One region of the Micromonospora echinospora genome, then DNA from elsewhere that is predicted to be linked to it. Evidence: riboswitches for the same ligand, from Rfam matches in the RefSeq annotation. Region 1 holds a riboswitch; the other holds the start of a gene.

Region 1 (4,921 bases):
CCAGGAGGCGTACGACATGCTCGCCGCCGAAGCCGACCAGGTGGTCTGCGTCCAGACACCCCCCGACTTCGGCGCGGTCAGCCGTTACTACGACGACTTCCACGAGGTCTCCGACCAGGAAGTCACCGGAGCGCTCGCCGGGGCATCCTCAGGTTGACCGGGTACCGTCGAGAGATGCAGCTCACCTGTCCCAAGTGCCGAGGAGAAATGCGCCAGTACGAGCGCAGCGGAGTCGTCGTCGACCAGTGCGGCGAGTGTCGGGGGATCTTCCTCGACCGCGGCGAACTCGAAAAGCTGTTCGAGGCGGAGGCCAACTGGAACAAGCAGAACCCGGCCGCGCCACCGCCCGGCCAGGCACCGGGGCACGCCCCCGGCCAGCCGGGTGGCTACGCCCCTCCGCCGCCCCCGCCGCACCAGCCCGGTTACGGCGCCGTACCCCCGCCCCCGCCCCCGCCGCCGGGCTACCCGGCCGCGCCCGCACCCGCCTACGGCAGCCACGGCCACCAGCACCACGGCTACCACGGGCACTACCGCCGCAAGAAGCAGCACGGCTTCCTCGGCGACTTCTTCGGCTGATCCACCCGGCGCTCCGCCGCCGGCCCGCCCGGCGGCCGGCGGCGGACCCGCCCGACGGTCCTCGGACCGACCCACCCGATGCTCCTGGCCCACCACCCGGTGCCCGGTGAGCCGAACCGAACCGGCGCGACCGGACCGGAACCCACCGGTCCGGTCGCCCGTCGACCGGGCGGAACACCACCAGCCGTGCGACGCTCGGCACCATGACCGAGTTCCGGCAGCACGAGGCGCTCGCCGAGGCGTACGCGGGCATCACCGCCGTCGTCGGTGACCTCGACGATCACGAACTGCAACGACCCACCCGCTGCCGGGGCTGGCTCGTCGCCGACCTGCTCCACCACCTGCTCGCCGACGCCCAACGCGCGCTGGTCGCCCTGGCCAGCCCCGCCCACGGCCCAGCCGACGTCGACGACGTCACCTACTGGCGGTCGTTCCCGGCCGGCGACACCGACTCCGCCCGCCACGCCTGGTGGGCCCGCCGGTCCGCCGTCGCCTTCGACCGTCCCACCGGAGTGGTCCGGCTCTGGACCGAGACCGCCCCGGCCGCCGTCGGCGCGGCGACCGCCGCCGACCCGGACCAAGTGGTGAGCACCCAGGGACACGTGCTCCGGGTCGCCGACCTGCTCGCCACCCTGACCACCGAGGCGGCGGTGCACCACCTCGACCTCACCGTCGACCTGCCCGACCCGCCGGGACCGGGCCCGCTGGCCCGTACGGTGGCGGTGACGACGATGGACGGCCTGCTCAGCGACGACGCGGTCCGGCCCGCCGGCTGGACCGACGAGGAGTACCTGCTGAAGGCGACCGGCCGGCTCCCGCTCACCGACGCCGACCGGACCGAACTGGGCGAGGTCGCCGGCTGGTTCCCGCTGCTGGGCTGAACCGGTTCCCGCCACCGGGATCAACGGACGCCGCGCCACCGCGGCCGCCAGCCAGGACCGGTACTGACGACTACACTGTGAACCGGGCCGTTACTGGCGTTGAGGTGGAGCACCACCGGGGAGCGGCCCGACGACCGTCGATGCCGTACGCCTGGGCGCCCCTTCCACAAGGCTCAGGAGTGCCCCATGGCCCAGACGCCCCCGGCCCGGCTGATGGACGGCCGTGACCTCGCCCGGCGCATCGTCGACACCAGTTCCGCCACCGCCGCCGACCTGCGGCGACGCACCGGCACCGCCCCATGCCTGGCGACCGTGCTGGTCGGCGACGACCCGGCCTCCGCCACCTACGTCCGGATGAAACGCAACCGCTGCGAGCAGGCCGGAATCCGCTCCCGACACGTCGCCCTGCCCGCCTCGACCACCACGGACGAACTCGTCGGGACGATCGCCGCACTGTCCCGCGACCCCGAGGTGCACGGCATCCTCCTCCAGCACCCGGTCGGGGCGCACATCGACGAACGCGCCGCCTTCGAGGCCATCACCCCGGAGAAGGACGTCGACGGCGTCACCATGCGCTCCTTCGCGGCGATGGGGTTCGGGCTGCCCGGCTTCGTCTCCTGCACGCCCGGCGGCATCCTGCGGTTACTCGACGAATACCGGGTCGACCTGGCCGGCAAGCACGCCGTGGTGGTGGGCCGAAGCCCCATCCTGGGCAGACCGGCCGGGTTGCTCCTGCTCGGGCGGGACGCCACGGTCACCTACTGCCACTCCCGGACGACCGGTCTCTCCGCGATCACCCGCGAGGCCGACGTCCTGGTCGCCGCCGTCGGCAGGCCGCGCCTGATCACCGGGGCGGACATCAAGCCCGGCGCGGTGGTGGTCGATGCCGGCTACCACCCGGGCAACATCGGTGACGTCGACTTCGCATCCGCCCGCGAGCGGGCCAGCCTGATCACCCCGGTTCCGGGCGGGGTCGGACCGATGACCATCGCGGTCCTGCTGGCCCAGACGGTGGAGGCGGCGACACGCCAACTCGGTGCCGACTGAGCCGGAAGCGCAGAACGGGAACGGCCGTCAGACGATCGCCATGTCGACGAACCGCGACAGGTGAAGTTGCGCGGCCACGGTCACGGTGTCGGTCGGTCCATTCCGATGCTTGGCAACAATGAAATCCGCCTCCCCGGCCCGAGGCGACTCCTTGTCGTAGTAGTCGTCTCGATGCAAAAGGATTACAACGTCAGCATCTTGTTCAATCGAGCCAGACTCACGCAAATCAGACAATTGGGGTCGCTTGTCGGTGCGCTGCTCGGGACCACGGTTCAGCTGACTCACCGCGATGACCGGGCACTCGACCTCCTTGGCGAGGAGCTTGAGCCCTCGGGACAGGTCCGCGACCTCCTGCTGCCGGCTCTCTGTGCGCTTCGGCGACGTCATGAGCTGGAGGTAGTCCACCACGATCATCTTCAGGTCGTGCCTCTGCTTCAGCCGGCGCGCCTTCGACCTGATCTCCATCAGGTTCATGCTCGGAGTGTCGTCGACGAAGAGCGGCGCCTCGCTGATCTCGCCCATGCAGCGGGCCAACTTGGTCCAGTCGTCGTCGGAGAGCTGCCCGCTGCGCAGCACGTGCAGCGGCACCCGCGCCTCGGCCGAGAGCAGTCGCATGACGATCTCGACCTTGCTCATTTCCAGCGAGAAGATGGCTGCCGCTTGATTCGCGCGAATCGCGGCATTTCGGGCAAAATCCATACTAGCGGTCGATTTTCCCAAACCCGGCCGGCCGGCCACGATGATGAGTTGCCCCGGGTGTAGGCCGTTGAGAAGCCGGTCCAGGTCGCTGAAACCGGTCGGCACGCCGGTCATCACGCCGCCCTGCGCCCCCACCGCCTCGATCTCGTCGAGGGTGGGCTGGAGCATGTCGGCGAGGACGGCGAAGTCCTCGCTGACCCGCTTCTCGGTGACGTCGTAGATGGCCTGTTGGGCTAGGTCGACGACGTCGTCCACGTCACGGCTGCCGCCGGCGGCCGTGCCGTAGCCGAGCTGGACGATCCTGGTGCCGGCCTCGACCAGCCGGCGGAGCACGGCCCGCTCGGCGACGATCCGGGCGTAGTAGGCGGCGTTCGCCGCAGTCGGCACGCTCGCGATCACGCTGTGCAGGTAGGGTGCGCCGCCGACGCGGACCAGGTCCCCGGAGTCGGCCAGTGCCGCCGCGACGGTGATGGGGTCGGCCGGCTCGCCGCGGCCGTAGATCTCCAGGATGGTGTCGAAGATGGTGGCGTGGATGGGCCGGTAGAAGTCGTGCGTCTTGAGGATCTCGACGACGTCGGCGATGGCGTCCTTGGACAGCAGCATTCCGCCGAGTACGCACTGCTCGGCGGCGACGTCCTGGGGTGGGGTCTTGTCGAACTGACCGTCCCGCTGGGCTGGAGCGGGCGGCTGCCCGTTGGCCCGTGACTCGGTTCGCATGTCGTCGGTGACCGACACCGGCTCCCCCTCCGCTGCGTCGGATCGCATCCGGCCGGCCACCGGCGTGGCGGCTCGCCGCCGACCGGTCCGGCGATCGGGGGCCATCGTGGGGCCGGTCGGGGGCCAACCATACGGAACCCGAGGTGGAGGGCTCAAGCAACCCGGTGGACGAGCCTCGGGACAACCTGTGGACAGGAAGCCTCTGGGTGTGTGCAGCTTGTGCACAAACTGTGGATAACTCGCGGGTAATCCAGATCACCATGCGCTTGAGCTGCGGAAACTCTGCACACAGCCTGTGGAGGAAGATTTTCCCGGCCGATCGGGCCCGGCATCGTCCCGTACTATCTCGGGCATCAGCTCCGCCTGGGGGAGCGGATTGCACTTTCGGTTGAGAAGGGTCACGCTCCGGCCGTGAGTAACCGGGACTGGGCGCACGAGGTCCGCTCGCGTGAGCGTGCGCTGTTGTCCCCGTGGGGTGATCCGCTCGAGCCGTGTCCACCCTCCTCCGCCGGTCATCGGACGAGCAGCCGACGCCGTGCCGCCGAGCGCGGCCAGCCGGAGCCGGCCGACGACCACGTGCCCCGGTGGGCGCGGGAGGGGGTCGTTCCGGAATCGCGTGGCGGCGGCCGGCACCGGCACGATGGGCTGGCCCACGATCACGCCCCGCCCCGGGCCGATGTCGGCTGGCAGGCCGGTGAGGCGTGGCGTGCCGGGACGACGAGCTGGCGGGAGCCGGCAGGGACCGGGACGACGAGCTGGCAGAGGCCGGCGGGGACCGGGGTGCCGACCTCCGGTGCCGACTGGTCGGAAGACAGCCGTGGATGGCGGCTCGCCGAGCCGTCCGGCACGCCGGGGTACGTCGGGAGCCGCCGGGCCGGTGACGATCGTGTTCCGGGTCCGACGGGTCTGCCGTCGAGCCGGCACCGTCGTCCACCTTCGCACCGGTCGGGGGTGGGGTCGTCCGGGTGGGAGGATCCGGTCGGGCCGGTGGGACGTCCGGA
Region 2 (4,921 bases), 3.5 Mb from region 1:
CGGGGTCTGGTCGTCGACCTGCTGGCCCGGGCCGAGGAGGCCGGCTGCACGGCGCTGATGGTGACCGTCGACGTGCCGGTGCTCGGCCGCCGCCTGCGCGACCTGCGCAACGCGTTCCGCCTGCCCGCCGAGGTGGTGGCCGCGAACCTGCCCGGCGGCCGGAACGACCTCGCCCACCAGGGCACCCCCGGGGTGTCGGCGGTGGCAGCGCACACCGACGCGGTGTTCGCTCCCGCCCTGACCTGGTCGGACCTGGAGTGGCTGCGGTCGGAGACCCGGCTGCCGTTGCTGGTGAAGGGCATCCTCGACCCCCGTGACGCCGCCCTCGCCACCTCCGTCGGCGCGGACGCGGTGGTGGTCTCCAACCACGGTGGCCGGCAGCTCGACGGGGCGCCGGCCGCCGTCACCATGCTGCCCGAGGTCCTCGCGGCCGTCGACGGTCGCGGTGAGGTGCTGCTGGACAGCGGGGTGCGCGGCGGGACCGACGTGCTGCGCGCCCTGGCGCTCGGCGCGAGCGGCGTGCTGGTCGGCCGGCCGATGCTCTGGGCGTTGGCGGCGGGCGGGCGCTCCGGCGCGGAACGTGCCCTGTCGTTGCTGGCCGAGGAGCTGCGCGACGCGCTGGTCCTGGCCGGCTGCGCCGACCCGGCCGAGGCCCGGGAGCTGCGCGCGTTGACCGGGGGGCACCGATGAGCGCGCCGGTGGAGATCGACGTCGCCGCGCTGCACCCGGCGGTCGACGATCCCGCGCTGAACTCGATGAACTTCCTCAACGAGGTGGCCCAGCGGTACCCGGACGCGGTCAGCCTGGCCGCCGGACGGCCGTACGAGGAGTTCTTCGACGCCGACGACCTGCCCCGCCACCTGGACCGGTTCCGCCGGTACCTGACCGACGAGCTCGGCCAGGACGAGGCGGGTGTCCGGCGCACCCTGTTCCAGTACGGCCGCACCAAGGGCATCCTGCACGAGCTGATCGCCCGCAACCTGGCCGTGGACGAGGGCGTCACGGTCGACCCGGAGGCGGTGGTGGTGACCGTCGGCTGCCAGGAGGCGATGTTCCTGGTGCTGCGGGCGCTGCGCGCCGATCCCCGGGACGTCCTGCTCGCGGTCGCGCCCACCTACGTCGGGCTCACCGGGGCGGCCCGGCTGCTGGACTTCCCGGTCCGGCCGGTCCGGGGCGGGCCGGACGGCATCGACCTGGCCGACCTGCGGAGCCGACTGGACCAGGCCCGGGCCGCCGGGGAGCGTCCCCGGGCCTGCTACGTGATGCCGGACTTCGCCAACCCGTCCGGGGTGAGCATCAGCCTCGCCGACCGCCGCCGGCTGCTCGACCTGGCCGAGGCGGAGGACCTGCTGCTGATCGAGGACAACCCGTACGGCCTCTTCCCGGCCGACGGCACGGCCCGGCTGCCCACCCTGAAGGCGCTCGACGAGCGGGGCCGGGTGGTCTACCTCGGCTCGTTCGCCAAGACCGTGCTGCCCGGCGCGCGGGTCGGTTACGTCGTGGCCGACCAGCGGGTCCGGGGCGCGGACGGGACCGTCGGGCTGCTCGCCGACCAGCTCGCCAAGATCAAGAGCATGGTCACCGTGAACACCTCGCCCATCGCCCAGGCCGTGGTCGGCGGCCGGCTGCTGGCGCACGGGTGCAGCCTGGCCCGGGCCAACGGGCGGGAACGGGCGGTCTACGCCGGTAACCTGCGGCACCTCGTCGCCGGCCTGGCCCGGCGCTTCCCGCCGCCGTCCCCGGTGCGGTGGACCGTCCCGGCCGGCGGCTTCTTCGCGGTGGTGACCGTCCCGTTCCCGGTCGACGACGCGTTGCTGGCCCGGTCCGCGCAGGAGTACGGCGTGCTCTGGACGCCGATGGCCCACTTCTACGACGACACCGCTCCGGTCGAGGCCCTGCGGCTGTCGGTCAGCGCGGTCACCGGTGCGCAGATCGACCTCGGTCTGGACCGGTTGGCCGCCCTGCTCGCCGACGAACTCGACCGGCGTGCGGTCACCTGACGCGTCCGCCGCGACACGCACCGCCTCGCCACGACACGCTCCGGTGTGGACGGCGATAATGGAACGATGGTCGCCTGGGAGTACGCACTACTGGTCCGCCGCTACCAAGGGCAGGGGCGCAGTTTCGAGGTCACGTTCACCTGGTACGGCCCGGACGGTTCACGCCGGGACGTCACCCCGTACGGCGACACCGCCATCGCCCACCTGAACCGGGTCGGCCGGGAGGGGTGGGAACTGGTCTCCGCGGCCGAGGACGTCAACAACGTCCAGGGCAGCACCGAGGTGCACCGCTACCACCTCAAGCGGCCGATGCCGATCTGACCCCGGTCGGGGTGGCGCCGGGCCCCGGCGCCACCCCGACCGGCCGGTCGTCAGCCCAGGTCGACGGTGGGGTAGAGCGGGAAACCGGCGACCAGGTCGCTGGCCTGCTTGGCGATCCGCTCGGAGACCGTCGGGTCGAGGACGTACTTCGCCTTCGACGGCGTGCCGTCGGCGTTCGCCCCCGGGCGGGTCTGGCTGAGCACGGTGTGGATCAGGTCGGCGGTCTCGTCCATCTGGTCGGTGCCGAGGCCCCGCGTGGTCAGCGCCGGGGTGCCGATCCGGATGCCGGAGGTGTACCACGCCCCGTTCGGGTCCTGCGGGACGGCGTTGCGGTTGGTCACGATGCCGGAGTCCAGCAGGGCCTGCTCGGCCTGCCGGCCGGTCAGCCCGTAGCCGGTCACGTCGATGAGCACCAGGTGGTTGTCGGTGCCCCCGGTGACCAGGGTGGCCCCGCGCCGCAGCAGCCCCTCGGCGAGGGCGTGGGCGTTGGCGACAATGCGCTGCGCGTAGTCGGCGAAGTCGGGGCGGCGGGCCTCGGCCAGGGCGACCGCCTTGGCGGCCATCACGTGCGGCAGCGGGCCGCCGAGCACCATCGGGCAGCCCCGGTCCACCTGGTCGGCCAGCTCCGGGCCGCAGAGCACCATGCCGCCACGCGGTCCGCGCAGCGACTTGTGGGTGGTGGTGGTGACGATGTGCGCGTGCGGCACCGGGTCGAAGTCGCCGGTGAAGACCTTGCCGGCGACCAGCCCGGCGAAGTGCGCCATGTCCACCATGAAGGTGGCGCCCACCTCGTCGGCGATCTCCCGCAGGATCCGGAAGTTGACCTTCCGGGGGTACGCGGAGTAACCGCCGACCAGGATCAGCGGCTTGAACTCCCGGGCCGCCTCGGCGACCTTGTCGTAGTCGACCAGCCCGGTGGTCGGGTCGGTGCCGTAGCTGCGCTGGTCGAACATCTTGCCGGAGATGTTCGGCCGGAAGCCGTGGGTGAGGTGACCGCCGGCGTCCAGTGACATGCCGAGCATCCGCTGGTTGCCCAGCTCACGGCGGAGCGCGAACCAGTCGGCCTCGGTCAGGTCGTTGACGTGCCGGGCCTGCGCCCGCTTCAGCGCCGGGGCCTCGACCCGGTCGGCCAGGATCGCCCAGAAGGCGACCAGGTTGGCGTCGATGCCCGAGTGCGGCTGCACGTACGCGTGCGCGGCCCCGAACAGCTCTCGGGCGTGCTCGGCGGCGAGCGCCTCGACGGTGTCGACGTTCTGGCAGCCGGCGTAGAACCGGCGGCCCACGGTGCCCTCGGCGTACTTGTCGCTGAACCAGTTGCCCATCGCCAGGAGGGTGGCCGGGGAGGCGTAGTTCTCGCTGGCGATGAGCTTCAGCGACTCCCGCTGGTCGGCCAGCTCGGCGCCGATGGCGTCGGCGACCCGGGGCTCGACGGCGCGGATCGCCTCAAGGGCGCTGCGGAAAGCGGTGGACTCGGCGTTCGGCGACGACGGCATGCGACCTCCAGTACGGTGCGGAAGGCCCAGGCGCTCGGCGTGCGTCCTCATGACGGGGCCGCTTCCCGATGGTGCTCCATCCCCACGCGCCAGTCACGGCCCACCGGCGATCCTACCGGGTCGGGCGGCCGGCCTCCGGCGAGGCTCCGCCCGGGCTGGAGCGGGGCGCGAGCGCGCCGCCGCCGGGGCCGTGCGCGGGGACGCTGGCCCGGCGGCGGTGTCCGTAAGATCGTCGTCATGGTGGGGGAGGGCGGCGGCAGCCTGGTCGCGATCAGTGATCTGCACGTCGGATACGCGGACAACCGCCGGATCGTCGACGAGCTGCGGCCGGAGTCGCCGGAGGACTGGCTTCTCGTCGCCGGGGACGTCGGCGAGACGGTGTCGCACATCGAGTGGGCGCTCGGCCAGTTGCGCGAGCGGTTCGCCAGGGTGGTCTGGGTGCCCGGCAACCACGAGCTCTGGACGCCGGCCACCGATCCGGTGACGTTGCGGGGCGAGGAGCGCTACCGGCACGTGGTCGACCTGTGCCGCCGGCTCGACGTGGTCACCCCGGAGGACCCGTACGAGATCTGGCGCGGTCCGGAGGGGCCGGTGCGGATCGTGCCGCTCTTCCTCGGGTACGACTACACCTTCCTCCCCGACGGCATGGACCGGGAGGAGGCGCTGGCCGAGGCGCACCGTACCGGGATCGTCTGCACCGACGAGTACCTGCTCCACCCCGACCCGCACCCGAGCCGGCAGGCGTGGTGCGCGGCGCGGCTGGCGCAGACCCGGGCCCGCCTCGACGCGCTCGACGAGATGCCGACCGTGCTGGTCAACCACTATCCGTTGGTGCGGGAGCCGACCCGGATCCTGCGGTTCCCGATCTTCGCCCAGTGGTGCGGCACGACCGCCACCGCCGACTGGCACCTGCGCTACCGGGCCGCCGTGGTCGTCTACGGTCACCTGCACATCCCCCGCACCAGCGTGTACGACGGGGTGCGGTTCGAGGAGGTCTCGGTGGGCTATCCGCGCGAGTGGAAGCGCCGGCCGAACCCACCACGGCTGCGGCGGATCCTGCCGACGCCGCCCGGTGAGCTACCGGAGTGGCCGGCGATTCAGCCGCTC

Evidence for each region. A riboswitch is a leader RNA that binds a small molecule or an ion and turns the genes downstream of it on or off. The one in region 1 is predicted to bind ZMP and ZTP.
Region 2: it holds a riboswitch for ZMP and ZTP, as region 1 does, so the genes downstream of both, GA0070618_RS27490 (glycine hydroxymethyltransferase) here and GA0070618_RS10000 (bifunctional 5,10-methylenetetrahydrofolate dehydrogenase/5,10-methenyltetrahydrofolate cyclohydrolase) in region 1, are expected to answer to the same signal.

The regions. Positions count from the first base shown of each region.
Region 1 is NZ_LT607413.1:2,185,743-2,190,663, reverse strand. It holds gene GA0070618_RS10015 (phosphoribosyltransferase) at 1-157, shown strand, start outside; gene GA0070618_RS10010 (TFIIB-type zinc ribbon-containing protein) at 175-576, shown strand; gene GA0070618_RS10005 (maleylpyruvate isomerase N-terminal domain-containing protein) at 780-1,457, shown strand; ZMP/ZTP riboswitch at 1,537-1,621, shown strand; gene GA0070618_RS10000 (bifunctional 5,10-methylenetetrahydrofolate dehydrogenase/5,10-methenyltetrahydrofolate cyclohydrolase) at 1,644-2,504, shown strand; gene dnaB (replicative DNA helicase) at 2,532-3,920, opposite strand.
Region 2 is NZ_LT607413.1:6,414,676-6,419,596, reverse strand. It holds gene GA0070618_RS27505 (alpha-hydroxy acid oxidase) at 1-690, shown strand, start outside; gene GA0070618_RS27500 (aminotransferase-like domain-containing protein) at 633-2,000, shown strand; gene GA0070618_RS27495 (hypothetical protein) at 2,067-2,321, shown strand; gene GA0070618_RS27490 (glycine hydroxymethyltransferase) at 2,372-3,814, opposite strand; ZMP/ZTP riboswitch at 3,832-3,921, opposite strand; gene GA0070618_RS27485 (metallophosphoesterase family protein) at 4,052-4,921, shown strand, end outside.